DNA from 4 places in the Streptomyces sp. SudanB5_2050 genome. Region 3 is predicted to be linked to each of the others. Evidence: riboswitches for the same ligand, from Rfam matches in the RefSeq annotation. Region 3 holds a riboswitch; each other region holds the start of a gene.

Region 1 (2,188 bases), 870 kb from region 3:
GACACCCCCAACACCGGCCCGGCCCTCGAGGACTTGTGGACGGTGCTGCGCACGCTCGCCGAGGGCGGTCTCACCGACGCCGAGCGCGACGTCGCGGTGCAGAACCTGGTGGGCGTGGCGCCGCTCAAGTACGAGACGGCGGCGGCCGTGGCCGGCACGCTGGCCGACCAGGTCGAGCAGCACCTGCCCGACGACTACCAGGCCGCGCTCTACCGCCAACTCGCCGCCACGGGCACCGTGGAGGCCACGGCGGCGGTCGTGAGCGCCTTCCCGGTGGACCGCCTGGTGACGGTCCTCGTCGGTGACGCCGCACAGATCAAGGCGCCCGTCGAGGCCCTGGGCATCGGCGAAGTCACCGTGGTGGCGGCCGAGTAGCACCACGGGTGTGCGGAGGCCCTGGTGACCCGAGTGTCACCAGGGCCGACGTTTGTCCGAATTGAGGGAGAGACAGCCTGTCTGCCCTGTGGCATGCGCTACAAAAAGCCTGTTGCGTTTGAGGATTGAAGGCGGCCCCGCTTAGCGTCTTCCGGGCTGTTCGTCAGGCAGTACGCCGCGCCCGCGGCACCGGACAGTCATCGCCGAGTCCCCGTACGGCGCGAGCCAGGGGAGCCGGGGACCCACCGCAGTCCCTGGGGTGAATCGGACGCCCGCGCGCAGCGAGGGGGTCCGTAGGAGACCTTCCACCTCCGAACCCGTCAGCTAACCCGGTAGGCGAGAGGGAAGGAAAGGACCAGCCTCTACATGGCGTTCACGCGCGCCACCGGGAAGCACCGCCGTCCCAGCCGGATGCACCGCACCACCGCCCGCGCGGCGGGTGTCGCGGCCCTCGCCACCACCGGCGTCGTCGGCACCCTCGCGGCACCGGCGCTCGCCGCCGAGCCCGAGGCGGAGCAGACCGGCATCACCCCGGTCATCAGCATCGGCGACTCCGTGGCCGAGGAGATCGACGCCCAGGCCGCCGCCCAGAAGCAGGCCGCTCTGGACGCCGCCGCCCGGGAGGCGGCGATGGAGGCCGCGCGCGAGCGGGCGGCCGAGGCCGCCGAGGAGGCGCGCGAGGCCAAGGAGCGCGCCGCACGGGAGGCCGAGCGCAAGCGCCTCAACACCTTCGTCGCGCCGATCACCGCCTCGTACGTCTCGACCGCGTACCAGGCCGGCAGCTCGCTGTGGTCCTCCGGCAGCCACACCGGCATCGACTTCCACGCCTCCACCGGCACCACCGTGCACGCCGTCGGCGTCGGCACGGTCGTCGAGGCCGGCTGGGGCGGGGCGTACGGCAACCAGGTCGTGATCAGGATGCACGACGGCACGTACACGCAGTACGGGCACCTCTCGTCCATCGGCGTCTCGGTGGGCCAGTCGGTCTCCGCCGGCCAGCAGATCGGCCTCTCCGGCGCCACCGGCAACGTCACGGGCCCGCACCTGCACTTCGAGGCCCGCACCAGCGCCGAGTACGGCTCGGACATCGACCCCGTGGCCTACCTCCGCTCCCACGGCGTGAACGTCTGACGGCGGGCGGCAAGGCCCCGAAAGCCCCGGCTTCCGAGCCGGGGCTTTCGCATTTCCGCGCGCCCGCCGCCCGTTCGGGCGCCGTCCGAAAAACATCCGGGAAATCCCGTCCGCCGTCGGAATCTCCGCTCGACTGGCCTAGAGTCACTGAACACGTGTCGATCGTCGACGTTTTCACGGGGACCAAGGCGGAGGTCGGGCATGCGTATTCCGGCGCACTCGGTGTGCACGGCGATCCGGGACGACATCGTCGCCGGAGTCCACGGGCGCGGCGGCCGCCTCACCGAGGAGCTTCTCGCCCGCCGCTACGGGGTCTCCCGCGTTCCCGTCCGCGAGGCCCTGCGCACCCTGGAGGCCGAGGGCTTCGTGGTGACCCGGCGCCACGCGGGCGCGTGCGTGGCGGAGCCGACCGAGGAGGAGGCCGCCGACCTGCTGGAGACCCGCGCCCTCCTGGAGCCCCTGGGGGCCGCGCGGGCCGCCCGGCGCCGCACCGAGGCCCACCTCAAGGTGCTGCGCGGACTGGTCAGGCTGGGACGGGACCGTGCCGGGCAGGGGCACGGCGACGACCTGCGCTCACTGGACGGGTGGTTCCACGAGACCCTCGCCCAGGCGACCGGCAGTCCCTCCCTGACGGCCCTGCTGACCCAGCTCCGCCACAAGATCGCCTGGCTGTACGCCGTCG
Region 2 (2,188 bases), 2.1 Mb from region 3:
TTCGATCACCGCTAGCGCCCACCGTTACAGGCCGGTCGGTATCGGATCATGCGCGGTATGTTTTTGATCAGGAGATATGAGCAGATATTGATCGACATCCTCGGAGCCGAAAGCCGCCACCGAAGATCACATCACCCCTCCCAACGGCCCGCACTCCGAGTACGTCACCCACCCGGCCCTCCCCTCCGTCCCGAACGCATGCCCGCACGGCGCACGGACGAACACGAGACGGGACAACGGCCGATTCCGGAGCCCGCCCGGCGAGACCCCCGGCCCGACACCCCGCTCCGTAAAGCCCTCGCACCCTGCCTCCGTGAAGCCCTCCCGCCCTCCCTCCGTGAAGCCCTCCCGCCCTGCGGCCGATTGACTCACACTTAGCCTGAATGCCCGATTTGGGCGTCTTGTTGGAGCCCGTGAGTTGGCTCACTTCACGCCACCTGTAGGCAACCCGGCCGCCGACTGTGCCCTCCCTTTGCCCCGCAAGCGAGTTGACGCTTGGCAGCCGCAAAGGATCAAGCACCCCAAACCCCCCAGACCAAGGTCAACATGCGCGTTGGGTGATTCCTGCACTTGTTCCGGACATGTGCTCTCGCATACGTTCCCGGCCTGTCGGGCGGACGCCGAATCCTGCCACCGCCCGGACGCACAGTCATCCGCCAACACACTCGCCGGCAGGAGCGGGGGACCCAGGTAAGTCGCCGTACCGGTCACCACCGGAACGGCTAGGGGTGAAGCCGTGCCCGCGAGGGCCCGGCCGGGCACCTCCCCGCCCGAACCCGACAGCTCACCTCGCAGGCGTAAGGAGAGGGACTCAAGCATGTCTGCCAACGGTCAGAACCGTCACGCCCGCACCGCCCGCCTCGCCCGCAAGCTCGCCGTGGCCGGCACCGGCGCCGCCGTGCTCGCCCTGCCGCTCATCGGCGCCACCAGCGCCTCCGCGGCCACCCCGGCCGCCGCGCCGGCCGCCGCCACCGCGACGACCACGTACTCGAACACCCTCGACGGGTGGATCCGGGAGTCGCTCGACATCATGGCGCAGCACGGCATCCCCGGCACGTACGAGGGCATCCACCGCAACATCCTGCGGGAGTCGTCCGGCAACCCGCTCGCCATCAACAACTGGGACATCAACGCCGTCAACGGCACCCCGTCCAAGGGCCTGCTCCAGGTGATCGACCCGACCTTCCAGGCGTACCACGTCGAGGGCACCTCCTGGGACCCGTACGACCCGGTCGCCAACATCACCGCCGCCTGCAACTACGCGGCCGACCGGTACGGCTCGATCGACAACGTCTTCGGCGCTTACTGAGCCGCGGCGCGCCGCGGCGCGCCGCACGGGGACGTAGGGAAGATCCGCTCGAGGACGACGGCCACGCCGTCGTCCTCGTTCGTCGTGGTGACCTCGTCGGCGACCGCCTTCAGCTCGGGGTGGGCGTCGGCCATGGCGACGCCGTGGGCCGCCCACTGGAACATGGGGATGTCGTTGGGCATGTCCCCGAAGGCGATCGTCCGCCGCCGGCTCACCCCCAGGCGCTCGGCGGCCAGCGCCAGCCCGGTCGCCTTGGTGATGCCGCAGGGCTGCAGCTCCACCGTCCCCGGCCCCGACATGGTGACGGTGGCGAGGGAGCCCACCACCGCGCGCGCCGTCGCCGCCAGCTCGTCGTCGGACAGCTCGGGGTGGCGCAGCAGCACCTTGCTGATCGGCGTGGCCCACAACTCGTCGCGCCGGTCGACGCGCACCGCGGGCAGCGTCGGGTGGGGCATCAGGTATCCCGGCTCGATGAGGGTGAGGCCGTCGACGCCGTCCTGGTCGACCGCGGCGTGCACCTGCCCGACCTCCGCCTCGATCTTGCCGAGCGCGGTCTCGGCCAGCTCCCGGTCCAGGGTGACCGACCACAGCATCCGGTGCGCCCCCGCGTCGTACACCTGCGCGCCCTGCCCGCACACCGCGAGCCCGGTGCAGCCGAGGCGTTCCAGCAGGGACCGCACCCGGGGTGCCGGGCGCCCGGTCACCACCAGGTGCCGCGCACCGGCGCCGGCCACCCGGGCCAGCGCGGCCAGCGACCGGTCGGAGACGGTGTCGTCGCCGCGGAGCAGCGTGCCGTCGAGGTCGGTGGCGACGAGTGAATATGCGGTGCGGTCCATGATCAGAGAATACGGACGCGGCACCTGCCCGACTCACCGGCGA
Region 3 (2,188 bases):
GGCTGTTCATCTACCTCATCGTGGGGCACGTCTTCGCTGGCTTCATCTACCTGCTCTTCGAGGTGGGCGCCAACAGCCGGTGAGCGCCGGGCTCAGTCCAGCAGCCGCTCGCGCAGCCGCTCCCGGGTCTCCGGAGTGATCCGCAGACCCTGCTCCAGGTAGGCGTCGACCCCGCCCCAGGTCTCGTCGATCGTCTCGAAGGCCGCCGCCAGGTACTCGGCGCGCGCGTCGAAGAGCGGGCTGAGCAGCTCCATGACCTCGGGGGAGTAGGCCGAGGCGGCGGAGCCGCTGCGACGCACCTTGTACCGGCGGTGGGTGGCGTTCGACTTCAGGTAGTCCTCGACGACGGCCTCGCGCTCCACGCCCAGGGCGAGCAGCGTGACCGCGATCGACAGGCCCGCGCGGTCCTTGCCGGCCGCGCAGTGCATCAGGGCGGGGACGCTGTCCTCGGCGAGCGCGTGCAGCACCCGGGAGTGCTCCGCCGTGCGCTCCTTGATGATCAAGCGGTAGGAGCCGATCATCCGGTCGGCTCCCTTGCCGTCCGCCAGGATCGAGCGGAGCTGGTCGAGGTCGCCGTCGCGGACCATCTTCCAGAACTCGGCGCCGTCGGCCGGGTCGCTCAGCGGCAGGTTCACGTTGCGCACGCCCGGCAGCTCGACGTCCGGGCCCTCGAGCTTCTGGTCGGCCGCGTTGCGGAAGTCGAAGATCGTGTGCAGGCCCAGCGAGGCCAGGAACGCGGCGTCCTCACCGGTGGCGTGCGCGAGGTGGCCGCTGCGGAACAGCACCCCCTGGCGGACCCGCCGGCCGTCCACGGTCGGCAGCCCGCCCACGTCCCGGAAGTTGCGCACCCCGGCCAGCTCGGGTTCGGTCGACGGCACCTGCTGCGTCACGGGGGCTCCTCCCACTCCGCCCCGCCGACGCCGCTCGCCGACGGGCACGAGTCGACGATACGGCACGGTGCCCCGGCCTCAAGGGGGCGAAGTAATCCGAGTACACCGCTTCTGGGCTTTCTGTCCGAATTGCAGCATTGATTCCAACTCGCTCTGGAATGAGAGTGACTGGCGGGGAAGCGCGTGAGCAGCGTCATACCCGTGACGGTGCGTTGCCCGTCATGTTCACGTAATTCACGCGGTTTTCATGGCTGTTTACGGGAAAACACGCTTCCGGAATCGACGGAGGGTGACGGCGGAATCCGGTAATGGATCAATCGGAACACCCGTGAACGCAACCTCTCGCTTGTCCCTGTGCGTCTTGGTCCCTTACGTTCACCACCGATCCGGACGGACGCCTAATCCTGCCGCCGACCGGAGCCCGCACTCATCCACCACCCGTACACGGCAGGAGCGGGGGACCCACAGGTACGAATGCCTGTTCCGGTTCCCGGAACGGCTCGGGGTGAAGCCGCGTCCAGACGCGGCCGGGCATCTCCAGCCCGAACCCGACAGCTCACCTCGTAGGCGCCGGAGAGGAATTCGACATGCCCGCGAAGGGTAAGCACCGCCGTACCAGGGCCATGCGCCTGACCCGCACCATCGCCGTCGCCTCCACCGGCGGCGCCGCGCTCGCGCTCCCGCTGATGGGCGCCGCCGCAGCCCAGGCGGCCCCCGCGCACCCGGTCTCCGAGCAGGCCGTGCAGGGAGTTCCGGCGTCGGCGAAGAAGGCCGCCGCCGAGAAGAACGCCGACTCGCGCACGTACACCGTGAAGAGCGGTGACTACCTCTCGAAGATCGCCGACGAGCAGGACGTCGACGGCGGTTGGAAGAAGCTCTACGCGGACAACCGCGAGGCCGTCGGCGCCGACCCGTCCCTGATCCACCCCGGTCTGAAGCTCTCGATCGACGGACCGGCCGCCAAGTCCGGGCAGCCCGCCGCCGAGAAGCCCGCCCAGGCGGAGAAGCCGGCCTCGCAGTCCTCCGCCGAGAAGGCCGAGCCGGCCGAGGCGGAGAAGTCCTCCAAGGCCGCGAAGGCGTCCTCCGCCGACTCCGCCGACTCCACCGACTCCGCCGAGTCCTCCGGGTCCTCGGGCAAGAGCACCCAGTCCGCCGGTACCACCAGCGGCTTCACCTCCCCCGTCCCGGGCGGCACCGTCGGTACCCCGTACCACCAGACCGGCAGCATGTGGTCCAGCGGCTACCACACCGGCACCGACTTCGTCGTCCCGACCGGCACCTCCCTCAAGGCCGTCGGC
Region 4 (2,188 bases), 5.3 Mb from region 3:
ATCGCCCTGTACGTCAACTCCCCCGGCGGCTCCTTCACCGCCATGACGGCGATCTACGACACGATGCGCCACATCGCCTGCGACGTGGCGACGACCTGTCTGGGACAGGCCGGTCCGCCCGCCGCGGTCCTGCTCGCGGCGGGCACGCCCGGCAAGCGCGCCGTGCTGCCCGGCGCACGGGTGGTGATCCACCAGCCCTCCCTGACCGAGCCGGTCCACGGGCAGGCCCGCGACCTGGCCGTCCGGGCGGGCGAACTGGCCCGCGTCCGCGCCCGGCTGGAGGAGATCCTCGTACGGCACACCGGCCGCACCCCGGAGCAGGTGGGCGCGGACCTCGAACGGGAGACCGTGCTGGACGCGCGCCAGGCGCTGGAGTACGGCCTGGTGGACCGGATCGTGCCCGGCCGCGGGGTCCCGCCGCGGCACACGCCCGGCGCGAGGTGAGCCGCCGATGCTGCCACCGGAGCCCCCTCCGCTGCCGGCCCTGACCCGCGCGGAGGCCGAGCTGATCGACCGTTACCTGGAGGTCGTGGACCTGCTCGGACGCATCAACCCGGCACGGGACGGCGACACCTACGGCGGACTGCGCGCCGCCCAGGCGCTGGTCGGCAAGGCGAGCGCCCTGCGCGACGCGCTGGCACTGATGCACCGCAGGGGCGAGACGGAAGTGCACGCGAGCACGCTCGCCCGGGCCCTTCGGGTACTGGACGGCGAGCGGCGGACGGCACGGATCGCCATCCCGCGGCACCCCGCCGACTGAGACCCGCCGTCCGGGCCCCCGTGCGCACGGCATCGAAACGGACCAAACGGCTTACCCCCTTTCAGCGTAGGAACACCTCCGATTCGGGACCGCCCCGGGTTGCGCGGGCCGTCCGCCCCGGCACCGCCGTTTCGGCTCGCGCCGCTGGTCCCGACGTCGCCCTGACGGGCGGCGAGACGTCGAACGAAGGGGCGTCCACCCGAACGGGTGAGTGGTGAGTAACAACACAAAGGGCACGTTCCGTTGGGATTTTCCCACCGGACGGGACAAGATCCGTGACTGACGACAAGCCCCCGCCGCAGCGGCGGGGCGGTCCGGGCGGACGCCGAGTCCTGCCGCCGTCCGGACGACCGGTCGACAGGAGTGGATCGGCAGGAGTGGAGGACCCGAGCACGACGGGTCGCCGGTACGGCCGTCTCCGGGAGGACGACGCCGGGCCGAGTGACCCTTGGGGTGAAGCCGCATCCGTGCGGCCGGGCAACTTCGCCAGCCCGAATCCGACAGGTCATCCTTCACAGGCGGCTGACGAAGGGTTGCGCATGTCTGCGCTCAATCGAGTCCCGTCCCTGATGGCCCGTGCCGGTACGGCCTCCGCTCTCACCCTCGCCGCCGTGGGCGGCTCCGTCGTGGTCCCCGGTGCCGCCTCCGAGGCGTCCGCGGCCGCCCACGCCACCAAGGCGCTCCAGATCGCGGCCTCCAAGAAGGGCTCACCGTACGCATGGGGCGCCGTGGGACCACACAGGTTCGACTGCTCCGGGCTGACGCTGTATTCGTTCAAGAAGGCCGGCAAGAAGCTGCCGCGCACGGCGGCCCAGCAGTACAACAAGACCCGGCACATTTCGGCCGGCAACCGCAAGGCCGGTGACCTGGTCTTCTTCCACTCGGGCCGCAGTGTCTACCACGTCGGCATCTACGCCGGGAAGGGCAAGATCTGGCACGCCCCGAAGACCGGGGACGTGGTGCGCCTGCAGAAGATCTGGACCGGCAGCGTCTGGTACGGCCGGGTCAAGTAGCCCGGCCGGGGAGGGTGACGGTGTCCTGACCCGCCGTCACCCCTCCGGCGCCGTCCGGCGGCGTCCAGGGAAGCTCGATGGAGACGGTCTTGCCGCCCTCGCGTGTCGGGCGCACCCTCAGCTTGCCGCCGCACTCCGCCGTCAGCCAGCGGATGATCACCATGCCCCGGCCGTTGTCCTGCTGGACGGCGGCCGGCAGGCGTTTGGGGAACCGGGGATGGCTGTCGGTGACGCCCAGGCGCAGCCGCTCGTCGCGGTCGAGCGCGAGGTCCACCGTGAACGTGGGCGACTGGCCGAACGTGTGCTGGACCGCGTTGGTCGCCAGCTCCGAGACGATGAGCCGAACGGTCTCCGACACCTCCGCCTCCGCCGGCAGTCCCCACTCCGCCAGTGTGCCGACCACGTAGGACCGCGC

Evidence for each region. Region 3 has a riboswitch for cyclic di-AMP ahead of ACFZP7_RS29450 (peptidoglycan DD-metalloendopeptidase family protein). Riboswitches for the same ligand answer to the same signal wherever they lie in the genome.
Region 1: it holds a riboswitch for cyclic di-AMP, as region 3 does, so the genes downstream of both, ACFZP7_RS25925 (M23 family metallopeptidase) here and ACFZP7_RS29450 (peptidoglycan DD-metalloendopeptidase family protein) in region 3, are expected to answer to the same signal.
Region 2: it holds a riboswitch for cyclic di-AMP, as region 3 does, so the genes downstream of both, ACFZP7_RS20500 (transglycosylase SLT domain-containing protein) here and ACFZP7_RS29450 (peptidoglycan DD-metalloendopeptidase family protein) in region 3, are expected to answer to the same signal.
Region 4: it holds a riboswitch for cyclic di-AMP, as region 3 does, so the genes downstream of both, ACFZP7_RS05805 (C40 family peptidase) here and ACFZP7_RS29450 (peptidoglycan DD-metalloendopeptidase family protein) in region 3, are expected to answer to the same signal.

What each region holds. Positions count from the first base shown of each region.
Region 1 is NZ_OZ186760.1:5,811,162-5,813,349, forward strand. Features, by position in the region: gene ACFZP7_RS25920 (M16 family metallopeptidase) at 1-375, shown strand, start outside; cyclic di-AMP (ydaO/yuaA leader) riboswitch at 567-729, shown strand; gene ACFZP7_RS25925 (M23 family metallopeptidase) at 742-1,506, shown strand; gene ACFZP7_RS25930 (GntR family transcriptional regulator) at 1,708-2,188, shown strand, end outside.
Region 2 is NZ_OZ186760.1:4,591,511-4,593,698, reverse strand. Features, by position in the region: cyclic di-AMP (ydaO/yuaA leader) riboswitch at 645-812, shown strand; gene ACFZP7_RS20500 (transglycosylase SLT domain-containing protein) at 818-1,309, shown strand; gene ACFZP7_RS20495 (HAD family hydrolase) at 1,303-2,145, opposite strand.
Region 3 is NZ_OZ186760.1:6,679,329-6,681,516, forward strand. Features, by position in the region: gene ACFZP7_RS29440 (DUF6126 family protein) at 1-83, shown strand, start outside; gene ACFZP7_RS29445 (tyrosine-protein phosphatase) at 93-890, opposite strand; cyclic di-AMP (ydaO/yuaA leader) riboswitch at 1,316-1,473, shown strand; gene ACFZP7_RS29450 (peptidoglycan DD-metalloendopeptidase family protein) at 1,478-2,188, shown strand, end outside.
Region 4 is NZ_OZ186760.1:1,336,202-1,338,389, forward strand. Features, by position in the region: gene ACFZP7_RS05795 (ATP-dependent Clp protease proteolytic subunit) at 1-444, shown strand, start outside; gene ACFZP7_RS05800 (hypothetical protein) at 452-760, shown strand; cyclic di-AMP (ydaO/yuaA leader) riboswitch at 1,152-1,296, shown strand; gene ACFZP7_RS05805 (C40 family peptidase) at 1,300-1,773, shown strand; gene ACFZP7_RS05810 (ATP-binding protein) at 1,766-2,188, opposite strand, start outside.